Regions from separate parts of the Bradyrhizobium sp. KBS0727 genome, predicted to be linked through region 3. Evidence: predicted binding sites of a transcription regulator. Region 3 holds the regulator's gene; each other region holds the start of a gene.

Evidence for each region. Region 3 encodes LexA, which represses DNA repair genes until DNA is damaged. Its sites were predicted from a motif close to TGTTCNNNNTGTGTTCNG; they were not measured.
Region 1: FFI89_RS20335 (2'-5' RNA ligase family protein) is a predicted target of LexA. The motif match lies at 3,428-3,445, and genes of this name have one in related genera.
Region 2: FFI89_RS32400 (ATP-dependent Clp protease adaptor ClpS) is a predicted target of LexA. The motif match lies at 2,752-2,769, and genes of this name have one in related genera.

The regions. Positions count from the first base shown of each region.
Region 1 is NZ_CP042176.1:4,362,764-4,368,247, reverse strand. It holds gene FFI89_RS20360 (amidohydrolase) at 1-5, shown strand, start outside; gene FFI89_RS20355 (dihydroxy-acid dehydratase) at 62-1,780, shown strand; gene FFI89_RS20350 (GNAT family N-acetyltransferase) at 1,801-2,481, shown strand; gene FFI89_RS20345 (GNAT family N-acetyltransferase) at 2,522-3,028, opposite strand; gene FFI89_RS20340 (DUF1778 domain-containing protein) at 3,032-3,334, opposite strand; gene FFI89_RS20335 (2'-5' RNA ligase family protein) at 3,453-4,007, shown strand; gene FFI89_RS20330 (SDR family oxidoreductase) at 4,081-4,953, opposite strand; gene FFI89_RS20325 (glutathione S-transferase N-terminal domain-containing protein) at 5,034-5,484, shown strand, end outside.
Region 2 is NZ_CP042176.1:6,922,467-6,927,950, forward strand. It holds gene FFI89_RS32385 (ABC transporter substrate-binding protein) at 1-946, opposite strand, end outside; gene FFI89_RS32390 (hypothetical protein) at 1,078-1,353, shown strand; gene FFI89_RS32395 (rhodanese-like domain-containing protein) at 1,341-2,573, opposite strand; gene FFI89_RS32400 (ATP-dependent Clp protease adaptor ClpS) at 2,814-4,547, shown strand; gene FFI89_RS32405 (LysR substrate-binding domain-containing protein) at 4,714-5,484, shown strand, end outside.
Region 3 is NZ_CP042176.1:3,556,611-3,562,094, forward strand. It holds gene FFI89_RS16405 (ComEC/Rec2 family competence protein) at 1-1,312, shown strand, start outside; gene FFI89_RS16410 (hypothetical protein) at 1,322-1,549, opposite strand; gene FFI89_RS16415 (hypothetical protein) at 1,608-2,036, opposite strand; gene lexA (transcriptional repressor LexA) at 2,270-2,983, opposite strand; gene glp (gephyrin-like molybdotransferase Glp) at 3,187-4,398, opposite strand; gene FFI89_RS16430 (HAD-IA family hydrolase) at 4,425-5,081, opposite strand; gene FFI89_RS16435 (hypothetical protein) at 5,216-5,484, shown strand, end outside.

The DNA.
Region 1 (5,484 bases), 810 kb from region 3:
AATGAGACATGTCCGTTTCCAGTTCGACGCGTCCGATTGATGCGCCAATCCTGAGCATGCCATGATGGAGGACAGCAGCCTTTATTGGAAAAAGTCGCGGGTCGAACTGCGCGCCGCAGGCTTCGATCCGGACCGCGCCGAGAAGACCAGCGCTGTGGTGACGATCGCGAGCGCCTGGACCAACGCCCATCGCTGCAACAACCGCGTCCGCACCATCAGCGATCTCCTGGTGGAAATCCTGGCCGAGCGCGGCGGGCAGGGCCTGGTCGTGGGCGCACCGGCCGTGTCTGACGCGCTGACCCAGGGCACGCCGACGGCGGGCTATAGTCTCGCCTCCCGTGACGTTGTCGCCGATTGCTTCGAGATCGGCCACTACGCGCACCATGGCGACGCCATGATCGTGATTTCCGGCTGCGACAAAACCGGCGCCGCCGCATTGATGCCGCTGGCGCGGACCAATGCGTTCGGCCTCGTCCTCTATCCCGGCACCAGTTCGCCGGGCCGGGTGTCCTTCGGTGCCTGGGCCAGCAAAGGCAATAATCTGACCATTATGGACTATGCCGAGGCCCGGGCTGCCAGCGAGTCCGGCCGCATTCCCGAGGCGGAGTTACTCGAAGTCGAGCGCAACGTGATGCCCGGCAGCGGCACCTGCGGCGCGATGTTCACGGCCAACACCATGAGCACTATTGCGGAAGCGATCGGCATGATGCTGCCGCGCGGCGCCTCGCATCCGGCCGATTACAACGCCGGCAGCGATATCCATGCCGATGTCCGCGCGCAGGCGCGCGCCTCGGTCGATGCGCTGTACCGGCTGATGGAGGCCGGCATCCGGCCGCGCGACATCATGACCGAACGCGCCTTCGAGAACGCGATCACGACCGTCTACGCGATGGGCGGCTCGACCAACATGTACCTCCACCTGCTGGCGATCGCTCGCGAGGCGCAAGTGCCGATCGGAATCGAACGCATTCAGCAAATCGGCGAGCGCGTGCCGTTGCTGGCCAACCTGCAGCCGCACGGCCCGTTCGCGATGGGAAGCCTGCATGCGATCGGCGGCGTACCCGTTGTCATGAAGGAATTGCTGCGTGCCGGCCTGCTGCACGGTGACGTCATGACGGTGACCGGCAAGACGCTGGCGGAAAATCTCGCCGCGGTTCCCACCCTGGACCAGATGGCGCCGCAGCAGATCGTGCTCCCGGTGGAAAAACCGATCGCGTCGCCGAACAATCACATCAGCGTATTGAAGGGCAACCTCGCGCCGGAGAGCTGTCTCTTGAAGCTGTCGGGCAAGGTGCTCGAGAAGGGGCAGTTCCGCGGCACCGCGCGCGTGTTCGAGTCCGAGGCCGAGACGATGGCTGCGATCCGCGCCGGCGCGATCGTGCCGGGCAATGTGATCGTGGTCCGCAATGTCGGCCCGGTCGGCGGGCCCGGCATGCCCGAGATGGTGATGCTGACGATCCAGTTGCAGGGGCGGGGCCTCGGCGAGGACGTCGCGCTGATCACCGACAGCCGCTTCTCCGGCGTCTCGCACGGCATCCTGATCGGCCACGTCTCGCCGGAAGCGGCGCGGGGAGGTCCGATCGCCGCGGTGCGTGACGGCGATATCATCGTGATCGATCCCGGCGCCCGCACCGTGAACCTCGAAGTCCCGGCAGAAGAAATCGCCCGACGGATGGCCGATTGGCGCGAGCCTAATTCCGTCAAGCAGGTGCGGAAAGGATCGGTGCACGACAAATACATCCGTCTGGTGTCGTCGGCGCATTACGGCTGCGTGCTGTGAGCGGGCGGGCGTAGATTTCGATGCCGCATCCGCTCGATCATCCGATCTGGACCGCGTTGACGACGCGGCACCAGGCGTTGGCGGAAGGTGGCGACCATGCGCGGCGGTATCCCACCGCCATCACGCCATTCGCCGATATGGCGGAGATTTCGCCGCGCGGGTTCGCGAGCCTCGGCGCGATGATGTTGGGATCCGAGATCGCGGTGCTGTTCACGCCGGACGCCGTGACGGCGCCGGCGGAATTCAAGGTTGTGCTGGCCGAGACCGGCGAGCAGATGATCGGAACGCCGGCCGAAGTCGCGGCAGGCGATGTCGACATTCTCACGCTCGGCGTTGCCGACGTTCCCGACATGATGGCGCTGACCGCACTGACAAAACCCGGTCCGTTCAGCCCACGCACGCACGAACTCGGGACCTTTCTCGGTATCCGTGTCGGCGGCGAACTGGTCGCGATGGCCGGCGAACGGATGAAGCCCGCCGATTACACAGAGATTACCGCGGTCTGCGTCCACCCCTCGCACCGCGGCCACGGCTACGGACAGATCCTGCTCTCCGCGATCTCTCGCCAGATCGTGGCGCGCGGCGAAATCCCGTTCCTGCACGTCTTCACCAGCAACACCTCCGCCATCGCGCTCTATCGCCGGCAGGGCATGGAAATCCGGCGCCGCCTTCATGTGACAGTGTTGCAGAAGCAGGTGTGATCGCATGGGCATGCATTCTGGTCCAGTCGTGTTGCAATGCTTAGCGAGCAGAGGCTATCGCCGCTGCGATGTCGGCGATCGACCTCAACAGAACCAGCGGATCATCCTTCGAAGGAATGAACCCGCGGCGGCTCCAGAAATTCGCGGCCTCGATATCGACGGCATTGACGATCAGCGCGCGACCGCCGATCAGAGCGGATGCCGTCACGCAACGCTGCAGCGCATGTTTCAGAAGTCCGGTACCAACCCCTTTGCCAATCCAGTTCTGATCCGTTGCAAGTTGCCCCAGAAGCAAGCACGGGACGGGATCTGGCGGCTGACCGGTGCGGATGGAACGTGGAAGTGTGGAAGGCAAGATCGCGGTCGGCGCAAGACCGTAATAGCCGACAACCCGATAGGATTCATAGACGACAAGGACGGCCGTGAACCCCTTCTCCTGATTGGAGAGCGCGCGCGTTTTCAGCCATCGATCGAGGGAGGCTTTGCCACAAGAAAATTCAGAGACATCGTGCGCGGCCGTAAGCAGCTCAGGTTCGGAGATTGCCACCGATTACTTCCCGGCTTTTTTGTCCTTGGATTCCCACGGAGCCGCGCGTTGAAACAGCTCGACCATTTCGGGTACCTGGCGGGCTGGCGCCGACACGGCCTCCATGAAAGCCTTGAAGCCTGCCGGGCTCATCCGGATGGGCGCCGTTTCCATCAATACATCCTCGGCAGCACGCACAGCGGCTTCGCGAACAAAGTCCGTGCGCGATCGGCCACGCAAGGAAGCCGCCCGATCTATGATGGCGATGTCAGTTTCGGGTAGCCGCATCGACAGCGGGTGTTCCTTCCGTTTGACGACGCGCGGCATTTCAGAGTCTCCAAGGGTACAAGCCATATATCGAATTGTAGTGCAGTTTACAATACAGAAGCGTAACGCATCTTTTAGTTGATCTCGCAACAATGTTCATGTTATGTTCTAATTCGTCATGAGTAAAATTGCAAGCAGCAATGATGCCCGGTTGTTTCTCGCAGCCATTCCCGACGCGGCCACCGCGGCTCGAATCCACCGGCTGGCCGGCGTTCTCAAGCGCGCTCACCGATTCAGCGGCAAACTGATCGAACCCGAGCGCCTGCACGTTTCGTTGTTCTTTCTAAGCGGTTTGCCGCAGCAGGAAATCCGGGAGGCATGCGCGGCTGCTGCGGACGTGAGGATGGCGCCGTTCGAGGTTTCGTTCGACCGCACCGCGAGCTTTCGCGGCAAGCGTGACAGTCGCCCGTTTGTGCTGGTCGGAGATAATGGATTACGGCGGCTGATATCGTTTCGCCGAATGCTCGGCGGTGTGATGATGCGAAAAGGTCTGCGGAAGGTGGCAAACACGAATTTCGCGCCGCATGTGACGCTGCTCTACGACGCGCGTGCCGTGGAAGAGTATCCGATCGAGCCGATCTGCTGGACCGTGAACGAGTTCGTGCTCATTCGCAGCCTGAGAGGCCATGATTGCCTGGCGCGGTGGCCGTTGGATGCGCGATCCGTTGCGTGATATCTGCCATCGAGTTGAACAGATACTTCGGCTCCGCTGCGAGGCGGTAGCGGGGCATGTGAAACCGGCGGTGCTACTTATCGTCGCCGCCGAAATAGGCCGGCTTGCCCGTGGTCCAGGTCTCGCCCCAGAGCTGGCCGCCGCCATCCACCGTCAGCATTTCGCCGGTGACGAATTTGCCGGACGGCGCGGCGAAATAGACGCAGGCCTCGGCCACGTCAAATGTCGTTCCGTTGCGCATCATCGGGTTCGAGCGCGGGTAGGCGGCGCGGGCTTCTGGCGAGTAGACGTTCCAGCCCTCGGTCTCGATCACCCCGGGCGCCACGCAGTTCACCCTGATGTTCAGCGGCGCCCATTCGACGGCGACCGCCCGCGACAACCCGATCACGCCGCTTCGCGCGGCGATCGTGTGCGCGATGCCATAGAGGCCGTGTGTCGTCACGACCACGATGTTGACGATGCTGCCGGGGTGCTTGTGGTCGCGCCAGCGCTGCGCCGCGGCCTGCATCATGTACCAGGTGCCGTTCAGATTGGTGTTGATAACGGCGTTCCAGCCCTTCACCGAAAAATCGATCGCGGCTTGCGGAAATTGTCCGCCGGCGCTGTTGATCAGGTGGTCGATGCGCCCATGCGCGCTCCAGACGGCGTCGAACAGCGCATTGACCGCGTCGGGCTCCCGGATATCGGTGACGTAGGCGGATGCCTTGAGATCGCGGCCGGCCATCTCAGCGACCAGCGCATCGAGCTTGGCTTGATTGCGGCCGACGAGGGCGACATGCGCGCCCAGCCGGGCGAACAGCCAGGCGATCGCCCGCCCGATGCCGCCGGCGCCGCCGGACACCACGACAACCCGGTCTTTCAGCGCGTCGCTTGCGAAGACCGTTGGATGGACCGCGAGCTCTGCGTCGGTCAGACCAAGTTTTGCCGGCGGGGGATCGTCGTTCATGGACTTGGGCGGCCCTTGTCTGGTGCGGTAGCGACCGTACATTAGCCATCCAACAACAACCACACAAAGAACGAGTGTTGATGCCCGATCTCTCCGCTTTCCCGATCACCAAACGCTGGCCCGCCAAACATCCCAACCGTCTTCAGCTCTATTCGTTGCCGACCCCGAACGGCGTCAAGATCTCGATCATGCTGGAAGAGATCGGGCTGCCCTACGAGGTGCATCTGGTCGACTTTGGCAAGGACGACCAGAAGACGCCGGAGTTTCTCTCGCTGAACCCGAACGGCAAGATCCCCGCGATCCTCGATCCCAACGGACCGGACGGCAGGCCGCTTGGGCTGTTCGAGTCGGGTGCGATCCTGCAATATCTCGCCGAGAAGACCGGCAAGCTTTTGCCGGCAGACCCCGCGCGGCGATACCAGGCCCTCCAGTGGCTGCACTTCCAGATGGGCGGGATCGGGCCGATGTTCGGCCAGGTCGGCTTCTTCCACAAATTCGCCGGCAAGGAATATGCCGACAAGCGGCCGCTCG
Region 2 (5,484 bases), 3.4 Mb from region 3:
GCACCATGCCTTCGAGATCGGCGAGCGAAGCTGCTTTCGGCGCATAGGGCTGGAACGACTTTGCCGCCTTCTCCGGATTTTGCGACACAAACATCGCCGCATCCAGCAGCGCCTGGGTGATCGCGCGCGCCACCAGAGGTTCCTCGCGCACCAAACTGCCGCGAAGGCCGACAATGCAGCAGCTCTTGTCCTTGTATTCGCCGTCGAGATTGGAGGCGACTTCCTTGTAGGCGCTGTCCTTGAGCCAGAGATAGGCGAGCGGATCGGAGGACAGGAACGCCTGCACTTCGCCCTTCTCGACCGCGAGGTTCAGCAGGTTGCCCGGATAGGGACGCCAGTCGACGTCCTTGTTGGGATCGATGCCAAGCTTGGCGAGCTGGATCGAGAAAAAGTTCTTGTCGGGACCTGCGAGGTCGCCGACCGCGACGATCTTGCCCTTGAGATCGGCGAGCTTGTCGACGCCGGAATTGGCGCGCGTCAACACCCGCATGCAGCCGCCATGCGTGCCGGCGGCGATCTTGACGTCGAACCCCTGCTCCAGCGGCTTGAGCCAGCGCAGCGCCATGCCGAGACCCGCATCCGACTTGCCGGTCGCGATCGCTTCCAGCAACTGATCGGTCGAGCCGCTGTAATTGACGAGTTCGACGTCGAGGTTGTGTTTCTGGAAAAATCCCTGATCGATCGCCACCGGAAGCGGGGCGAGGCAGACCGCGCCGGCGTTCCACGACAGCTTCAATTTGCGCGGCGCACCCGTCAGCGCCGGCGCGTCGGATGCCGTCTTGCAGATCGGGAATTGCGAGAAATCGATATCGGGCGTTACCGCGCGGAACGGAAAGGCCTGCGCACCGATCACGCCGGCAGGCAACGCCAATGCCGCGGCCGCGCCAGCGCGCAGCAGACTGCGGCGGTCCAGCAACGATGGTTCCGGTCTGTCTCGTCTCGACATTTTTTTATACCTCTATTGGACAAGGCTCCCCGTTGACGCAGAGCACGCGGCTCTGCGTCCCGAAAAGCGGGATCGCGATGATGGGCTAGACTTCGGTTCGGCGAACTCGCGCCGTCGAATTGGATGTGCAAATGATGCGGCGCGATGCAGCAATCGTCAATGAAATGGAATTTCGAATGTCGTCTGCATCGAAGGGATTATCTCCACGTTCGCACAGCGCGATGGTGAAACGGTTTTTGCTTCAATCAAGCGCCTCGGCCGATCATTGCATTTTAGATGAGCATCTGGCGACCCAACGACCAATGTCTGCCATGCAGCTCGATGCGACAGTAAATTCCTTGCTCGCGCGCGCTTTGATTCAGTCAACTATCCCGTGCGGGCCGCCGATCCGGAATCAGATGACATAGAATCCGTGGCTTCCGTCGCGGCGGAGCTGGTCGACGAGGCCGTATTCCCAATCGAGATAGGCCTGCATTGCCGACGTGTTGACGTCGGTGCCCTCATAGGGACGGCGATATCGGCGCGACGGATCCGGCTTCGGCAGCACGAGCGGCGGCCCGACTTCCAGCGCGCCGTCATAGCCGCCGTCGAGCACGAACACCTCCCAGCCCATTTGCGCGAGCCACGATGCGGTCATGTCGGCGCGAACGCTTTTGTCATCGGTCAGCACGATGCGCGCGCCGCGCACAGGTGCTGCCATGTCGATTTCCTGGACCAGTTGGCCGCCGGGGTAATGGCGAAAGCCTGTGAGGTGGCCGGCGGTGTATTCCGCTTCGTCGCGCACGTCGAAGCGATAGAGCATGCGGCTGGTCTGCGCCTGCAGCGCAGCCAGCTCCTCCTTGCCGATATGCCGAACGCCCGCGCGGTAGGCGACGTCGCGCGCATTGGCTTCGGCGCCCTTGAAGGCGCCGATCTCGCCGCGCCTGATGGAACCATGTTCGAGCGTCTGGCTCGCCAGCGTCCAGCCGATGGTGCCGTTGCGCAGCGCTACCACTTTGTTGGCGACGCCGGCATTGATCAGCGACTGGGTGCCGATGATCGAGCGGGTGCGGCCGGCGCAATTGACTACGATGGTGGTCTCGGGATCCGGCGCGGCGCGGCCGGCGCGCAGTACGAGCTCGGCGCCGGGCACGCTGATCGAGCCCGGAATGTTCATCGTCGTATATTCGTCGAAGCGGCGGACATCGAGAATTTGAATGTTCGCTTTCGACTCGATCAGCGCCGCGACTTCGTCCGCGGCCAGCGACGGCGTGTGGCGGCGATGCTCGACCAGTTCGCCGAACGCCTTGGCGTAGGAGTTGACGTCCTCGAAAATCTCATAGCCGGCCTGTCGCCAGCCTTCGAGCCCGCCGTCGAGCTGACGAATATTCGTGTAGCCCAACGCCTTGAACCGGTCCACCGCCTGCGCAACCAGGCCCTCGCCGGCATCGTACAGCACGATCGCCACATCCTTGCGCGGCAACCTGATCGCGGCCTCCAGTTCGATCCGGTCGGCGGCCATGTTGGCAGCGAACAGCGGATGGCCGGTTGCGAAGGCGGCCTCGTGCCTGAGATCGAGCAGCGCGATTTCATCGCGCAGCAACAGCGCGCTGCGGATTTGTGAGGGTGTCACGGATGGAATGGTCATGACGGTGTCGCCATTGGCTGAGTGATGAATCTGCTTGCCGAAACACATCGCCCGAGCGCGTGTTCGGCGCGTTGTTCACTCAATCGCTTCACAAGCGCAACCGGAATCCGGTGACGCCAAATGCGGATGGCACCCGCCGACACGGCGACGACAACTACTGCGGGAAAGGACGTGACATTGTTCATGTTTTGTTCTAGCCTGTCAACCTCGATTATCAGTTCGTTTCAGAGGGTCATTTCGATGCATGATGTTCACGCCGAAGCCGATTACCTTCAGCTCGTCCTTCACCGCGACGACCTCACTCCAGTGGGTTTCGTAGTTGAGCTTGTCCGCTCGGTTTTCAGCAAGACCTCGGCGGATGCCGTCGAGATCGTCGCAGTCGCCGAAAATCAGGGCAAGGCCGTGTGCGGCACCTATCCGAGGGACGTCGCTGAAGCCCTGCTTCGGGACGCCAGGCAGCGAATCCTCGCATCCGGACATCCACTGTCGATGACGAGTGAAATCGGCGAGGACAGCGGAATTCGGACCTGCAGAATGTGCAGAGACTTCGCCGGCGACAACGAATTCCGCGTCGGCGGCAAGACCATCGTGATTTGCGACAAATGCGCGTTGGGCGTCGCCAAAAACTTCGGTAAAATCACCCGTGAAAAGCAGTTCGAATATGCCAACGAAACGCTGGAGTGGCATTTCGCCGGCGTTCCGCGGGATCAGTTGGTCGCAACCTCGCGGGAGTTTCCCGGGCATATGCGGGCCGACGTGCAGGCTGCCGTCGACAATCTGTTTGCAGCAACCGCGATTCGATTCTTCGGCATTCACGAACGTCATCGCTACGAAACCTTGACGATCGCCGCTCTGACCGAATTCAGGGACGGCGCCGATACCATTGCGCCCGCGCAATATCAGGAGATCGACATCGGTGAAGTCGAACCGGTGAAATGTCTCGATAACGGACTGTGGCTCTGTCTCGCCGGTGACCTGCACTACGCGGTATTGCTCTCCGCCTATCGTGACCCCCGTCGCGAGACGGGTATTCGTGTCGAGATCGCGGTTCCCGCCGGAGCGGCCGGCGCCGAGTTCGTCAGGCAGCGTTTTTCCGAGATCGAAAACGTCGTCAATACCGCCCACGCCTATCGTGGCAAGGTATTGTCTTTCGATGCCGATACGGAGTACCGCGGCAGTGGCAGGGGCCTGACGGTTCACAAGCTGGCCCCGGTCAAACCGGAGGACGTGATCCTGCCCGACGAAACACTGAGGCTGCTCGATCGAAACGTGCTGAGTTTTGTGGGACACCGCGCCGGGCTGCGCAGCCTCGGTCAATCGACCCGCAAGGGTATCCTGCTTTATGGTCCGCCCGGAACCGGCAAGACGCATACGATCCGCTATCTCGCCAGCAATCTGCCCGACCATACCACGCTGATCATCACCGCCGAACAGATCGGGTGGCTCAGCCGCTACATGAGCCTTGCCCGTCTTTTGCAGCCGACCATGGTCGTGATCGAGGATGTCGATCTCGTCGGGCGCAGACGCGAGATGATCGGATCTTGCGAAGAGCCTTTGCTCAACAGGCTGCTCAACGAAATGGACGGGTTGAAGGAGGATGCCGATATCCTGTTCGTCCTCACGACCAACCGACCCGAACAACTCGAAGCAGCGCTGGCGGGCCGGCCGGGCCGGATCGACCAGGCGATCGAGGTGCCACTGCCTGACGACGTCGGCCGCGACAAGCTGGTCCGGCTCTATGGCAAGGGACTTCCGCTCAGCGATGCGATCGTCGGCGAAGCCGCGCGGCGAACGCAGGGCGTCAGCGCAGCCTTCATCAAGGAGCTGATGCGCCGCGTGGCACAAGCCAGCATCGTCCGGGATGGCGGCGCCACGGTTCAGTCTGCAGATCTCGGCGACGCACTGAATGAGATGTTGTTCGCTAGCGGCAAGCTCAATATCAGACTGCTGGGTGGCGCTCCGCAAATGACCTAGGCAATGGTCGATGGCTGACCTGCATTCGGCGGATATGGGATCGCTATTCATGGCAGCAAAACGGCCTATGGTGGAGCGGAATGAGCGTTCGAGGTGGCCTGTTTCTTTGGGGTAGCTTCGGCGATCGAGGTAACCCCGTCCAACCAGTCATCCACCCAAGGGAGTCATGGACCTCAAACAATTGCGCACCTTCCGGGCGGTGGCCGAGCTCGGGAGCCTCAGCAAGGCGGCGGACCGGCTTCGCTCGGCGCAGCCTGCGCTGAGCCGGCATATCAAGCTGCTCGAACACGAGCTGCGCGTCGAGCTGTTCGTGCGCAACGGCCGCGGCATGCTGCTGACCAGCGCGGGCCGGATGCTGCTCGACCGCACCACTGGCCTCATTCGCCAGATCGAGCAGGTTCGCGACGACCTGCAGTCGGCAAAGGGCAGTCCGTCGGGCCGCGTCATCCTCGGCCTGGTTCCGACCGTGAGCGCGGTGTTCTCCGGGCGGTTTGCCCGCCGCGTCATCTCCGAATTTCCCGATATCTCGCTGCGCATCGTCGAGAGCTATGGCGGACATCTGGTCGAATGGCTGCACCGCGGCGAGATGGACCTTGCCATTACGTACGGCCCCGCCGTCGATCTGCATCTCCAGGTGCGGTCGATCGGCCGCGAGGCCATCGCCGTGGTGGGGCCGCCGGGATCGGGGCTGAACCGGAAGAAGCAGGTCGATCTGAAGTGGCTGGTGAAGCAGAAGCTGATCCTGCCCAGTATTTCGCACGGCCTGCGGGCGTTGCTGGAGAAGGCCGTCGCCCGCGAACGGCTGACGCTCAACGCCATGATCGAGGCCGATTCCTATCGCGCCCAGATCAGCCTGATGGAAGAAGGCCTCGGCTACACGCTGCTGCCGCCGTCGGCGATCCATGCCGAACTGGCGGCGAAGCGGCTCGAGATGGCT
Region 3 (5,484 bases):
ACTGACCGCGGCCTATCCGATCAAGAAATGGTCGGCGGCGGCGGCACTGGTGGCTGCCGCCTTCTATCTGCTGCTGTCGGGCGCCGAGGTCGCGACGCAACGCTCGTTCTTCATGACCGCGGTGGTGCTGATCGCGGTCATGGTCGACCGCCGCGCCGTCACCTTCCGCACGCTGGCGGTCGCGGCCATGATCGTGCTCGCGATCGCGCCGGAAGCCCTGGTGCATCCGAGTTTTCAGATGTCGTTTGCGGCGACCTTAGGTTTGGTCGCGCTGGTGCAGATCGGCATGCCGCGCCTGTTCGCGACGGCAGATCATTCCGCCACCGCGCGCGTGGCGCTGTGGGGCGGACGTGAGATCATGGTGCTGTTGCTGGCCTCGCTGGTGGCGGGGCTGGCGACCACGCCGTACGCGGCGTTTCACTTTCACCGCATCACGCCCTACGGCGTGCTGGCCAATCTTGCGGCGATGCCGGTGGTCTCGGCAGTGGTGATGCCGGCGGGGCTGCTCGGCCTCGCGGCGATGCCGTTCGGCTTCGACGGGTTTTTCTGGTGGCTGATGGGGCTCGGCATCGACTGGATGATCTGGGTCACGCAATGGGTCGCGGGCCTGCCCGGCGCGGTCGGCCGGGTGTCGGCGTTCGGCATCGGTCCGTTGATCGCGGCCAGCGCCGGCATCATCCTGCTTGGCCTGTTGCGGACCCCGTTGCGCTGGTCCGGCGTGGCGCTGATGCTGTTCGCGGCGGTGTGGGCGGCGCGCGTGCCGCAACCCGACATCCTGATTTCCGCCGATGGCCGCCATGTCGGGGTGCGCGGCCAGGACGGCCGGCTGCATTTGATGCAGGCCGCAAAGGGCTCCAAAGACGCCTTCCTGGTCAGGGAGTGGCTGGCGGCGGACGCGGATGCGCGAACCGCCGACGACGCCACGCTCGGCGAGGGCGTCTCCTGCGACGACAACGGCTGCGTGACGGCATCGCCCGGTGGCGCGCTGGTCGCATGGGCGCTGCGGCCCGAGGCGCTGGCGGATGATTGCGAGCGCGCGGCGCTGATCGTGACCACAAGGCAGTCGCCGGCCGCCTGCGCCGCGTCGGCGATCGACACCGAGCGCCTGCGCCGGCAGGGCGCGCTGGCGCTGCGGCGCGGCCGCGACGGATTTGTCGTCGATGCCGTCAAACCCGGAGGGATCGATCGTCCCTGGTCCAAGGCGATCGCCGAGGATGGCGAGACCGACAGCGCCGTGCTGGCGCCGCGCAAGCCGTCGCCGCGCGCCGTCGATGCGACGCCGGCGGACGCCGACCTGCAGGCGGAAGAGTGAGGCGCTAAGTCAATGCTCGTCGAGTACGGGGGAGGCCGGCAACTCAAACGCGCCGAGATGAAATTCCTCCGGCGCATCCGGCTCCGAGGGCAGGTTGACCAGCGTAAACGCCGCATCGGGAAACTGCTGCCAGATCGCGAGATCGTCCGCGCTCACCGTGAGCCAGCCGAACCGGAACATGTAGCGGCCGGGCTCGGTGACACGACCAGCCTTTTGCCACGTGACCTTGTTGACCATGATCAGCCCCGATACCGGGCTCCGCCGACGGTTGCCGGCGGAGCCTAGTCCCGAGAAATCAGCCGGTAAAGATCGATGTCGCTGAAGGTGATGTCACTTCGCTCGCAGCGGGCGCGCGTTCTACCGCCGGCTGTTGCACCGGCAATTGTAGCACGCTGACGCGCTGGCCTTCGCAGAGCTGCGTCACCAGCACACGGCTTCCGTCCGGAAATTCGATCGCGTCGTGATGACGATCGGGCACATCAGGCGCGATCTGGTTGAACTTGCAGACCCGCCAGTCGAGCGTGCGCGTCCAGATCCAGCGGTTATCGTATTTGACCTCCTGCGCGAAGGCGAGCTCGGTGCCGGGAAGCATGCAGACCGCTACCGCAGGTTCGTTTTCGGATGCAAAGCCGCGGGTCGACGTGCCGCGGAAGGTGGTGGTGATCAGCGTCTCTCCGACCTTGGCGGGGCGCGATGCCACGGCGTGCAGACTGTAGTCACACATCGGATGGCTCCCTCGATTGAGATAGCTAACCCGTGTCTGTGGGAGGCACAGGCCTCTATCAGAGTGGACATTGGCGCTGAGTCTCCTCCGCTTTCGGGGCAATTCTGCGACTCTGCGCCGGTGCCTTTATCACAAACGCGCTAGCGCGCGTTGGTTCCAAATGCGCAACAAAAAACCCCGGCCGACGGCCGGGGCTGTGTTCGATGTCGCGGCTGGCGGCTGCCGGGAGCCGATCAGTACTTCCGGTACAGCCCGATCAGCTTGCCCTGAATCCGGACCCGGTTCGGCGGCAGGATGCGGACCTCGTAGGAAGCGTTGGCGGGCTCGAGGGCGATCGAGGCGCCGCGGCGGCGGAAGCGCTTCAGGGTTGCTTCCTCCTCGTCGATCAGGGCCACCACGATGTCGCCGGTGTCGGCGGTCTCGTTGCGCTGGATCAGCGCCATGTCGCCGTCGAGAATGCCGGCGTCGACCATCGAGTCGCCGCGCACTTCGAGCGCGTAATGTTCGCCGCTTCCGAGCATGTCGGGCGGCACGCTGATGGTGTGGCTGCGGGTCTGCAGCGCCTCGATCGGTGTACCGGCGGCGATCCGGCCCATCACGGGGACGGCGACCGGGCGGTTGCCGTCATCCTCGGCGGCCGAGGCGCCGGTGGCGCGGACCTTGCCCAGCGTGCCCTCGATGACGCTCGGCGTGAAGCCGCGGCGACCGTTGCCGTTGTTACCACCGCCGGTAATCTCCGGAAGCTTGATGACCTCGATGGCCCGGGCGCGGTTGGGCAGGCGGCGGATGAAGCCGCGCTCTTCCAATGCGGTGATGAGACGGTGGATGCCGGATTTCGAACGCAGGTCGAGTGCGTCCTTCATTTCGTCGAAGGAGGGCGGCACCCCGGCCTCCTTCAGCCGTTCGTTGATGAAACGCAGAAGTTCATACTGTTTGCGCGTAAGCATCGCGAGCATTCCCCCGGTTGGCGGTATTCGTCCGGTTTCGAAACCTCAGGCCCAGATCGCCGAGAGTTCCGAAACTCTCGTTTGTAGACACTAGTTCTCGAAACAAATCATGAACGAACACTATATGTTCGATATGTGTTCCGCAACCACTTAATTTCCGGTGAATGCGATCAGGGTTTTGGCAGCAGGTGTCGCTCGGGGCGTCACTCCGGCAGCCGCAAGAACGTGCAAGGCGTCCCTTTCGGGGCGGCGGCGGCAAACGGCGGACGTATCAAAAGTGCCCGTGCCGCAGCGAGATTTCCAAGCAGCGAGGAATCCTGATGATTGACGGGCATCGCCGTCAGCGTGCCGTCGGCGCGCTCCTCGAGCCGGGCGCGCAGATAGTCTTCGCGCTGGTCGTTGGCGGCGAGATCGCGGCCGAGCAGGGCGGTCTCGCGCGCGTGATGGATGCTGTTGCGGCCCGAGAGCGCCCGAATCAACGGCACCAGAAACAGGAACCCGCAGACATAGGACGAGACCGGATTGCCGGGCAGGCCGATCACCCGCATCCCGCCGAGCCGTCCGTGCATCATCGGCTTGCCGGGCCGCATCGCGATCCGCCAGAACGCCATGGTGACGCCCTCGGCCTCCAGCGACGGCTTGACCAGGTCGTGGTCGCCGACCGAAGCCCCGCCCGTGGTGATCAGGATGTCGGCGCCGGAATCGCGGGCGCGGCGGATGCCTTGCGTGGTAGCGGCCACCGTGTCGGCGGCAATCCCGAGGTCGATGGTCTCGGCGCCCTCGGCCCGCGCCAGCGCGCGCAAGGCGTAGCCGTTGGAATAAACGATCTGGCCCGGGCCAGGCGTCGCACCCGGCATCACCAGCTCGTCGCCGGTGGCGAGTACCGCGACCTTCGGGCGGCGGCGCACCGAAAGCTCCGGATAGTTCATGCCGGCGGCGAGCGACAGATCGCGGTCGGTGAGGCGGCTGCCGCGCGCCAGCAAGACGTCGCCCTCGCGGAAATCTACCCCGGCGGGGCGGATGTGGCGCCCGGCGACGGCGGTCTCGGTGATGGTGATGTGATCGCCCTGGACGTTGGTGTCTTCCTGGATGATGACGGCATCGGCGCCGTCGGGGACGACACCGCCGGTGAAGATCCGCACCGCTTCGGCGGCGCCAACCTTGCGCCCGAACGGCCGCCCGGCCGCAACCTCGCCGATCACCTTCAGCCGCGCGGTGAGGTTACCGGCGTCGGCCGCGCGGACCGCATAGCCGTCCATCGCCGACATTGCCTGCGGCGGCTGGGTGCGGCGCGCGGCGACGTCGCGCGCCAGCACGCGATGCCAGGCGGTATCGAGCGCGGCCATTTCCTCCGGCAACGGGTCCGCGCCCGCGAGAATGGCGGCAAGCGCGTCGGCAACCGGCATCAAGGCCACGGGCGAAACTCCCTCAAATTCCAGACTCAAGTCCCGGGTGCGGTAATCCCGAGTGCGGTGAGTGCCTTTGCCACGTCATCCGTCGATGTCACGTGGACAGCAGCCAGGCCGCGCGCCCGCGCGCCCTCGATGTTGGCGGCGACGTCGTCGAAGAACAGAACTCGCGACGCCGGCACGCCGATCGCCTTTACCACATGATCATAGGCTGCGGCGTCGGGTTTTCTCAAGCCGATGGTCGAGGACAGAAATATCTCGCGGAAGTGACCGAGCACGTCGGAATACGCCTGCAAGAAGTGCGCGACATGGGCCGGATTGGTATTGGAGAAGGCGTAAAGCGGCATCCGCTTGGCGGCGTTTGCCAACAGCGGTGCGATGCCCGGCATCTCGCCGGCGAAGATCGCATTCCAGCCGTCGAGAAACTGGTCGTCGGTGATGCCGATGCCGAGCGACGTGCGCAGGTTGTGGAAGAACGCTGCGTCGTCGATCCTGCCGACCTCATGGTGCTTGAAACTGTCGTCGACGACAAAGCGGTTGGCGAGCTCGGCCGGCGTGCAGCCGGCATGACCGGCCCAGCTGGTCATGACCTTGCTGAAATCGAGGTCGAGTACGACGCGCCCGATATCGAACAGCAGGACGTCGGCGGATCCTTGGGCAAGCCGGGTCTGGGTGAGCGGGGTGGTCATGGCCGTCGTTTACAAAACCGGACAGGTCCGGGCAATGGCTCGCCGTTATGTCACAATGTCCGGTCATGCAATCCAGCGCTTAAGCCGGTGCGCGAGCTGTGCTAAGCGTTGGGAAAGTTTTTGGGAGTGGTCGTATGACAATCTTGAGCCGAGTCTTCAGCCGGGTTTTGGGCCTGGTCGCGTTGATCGCGTTGTTGGCAGTCGCCATGGATTTGCCGGCCTCGGCGCAGAGCAAGAGCATTCCAAAATACGGGGAGACGGACAAGGATAAGACGCCAAGCGAAAAGGCAGCCGAAAAAGAAGCCCAGAAGGCCTACGAACGGTCGCTGGGCAATATTCCGGAGCAAAAGAGCGCGGACCCCTGGGGAATCGCGCGTGGCGACAACTCCCCCCCGAAGGCCGC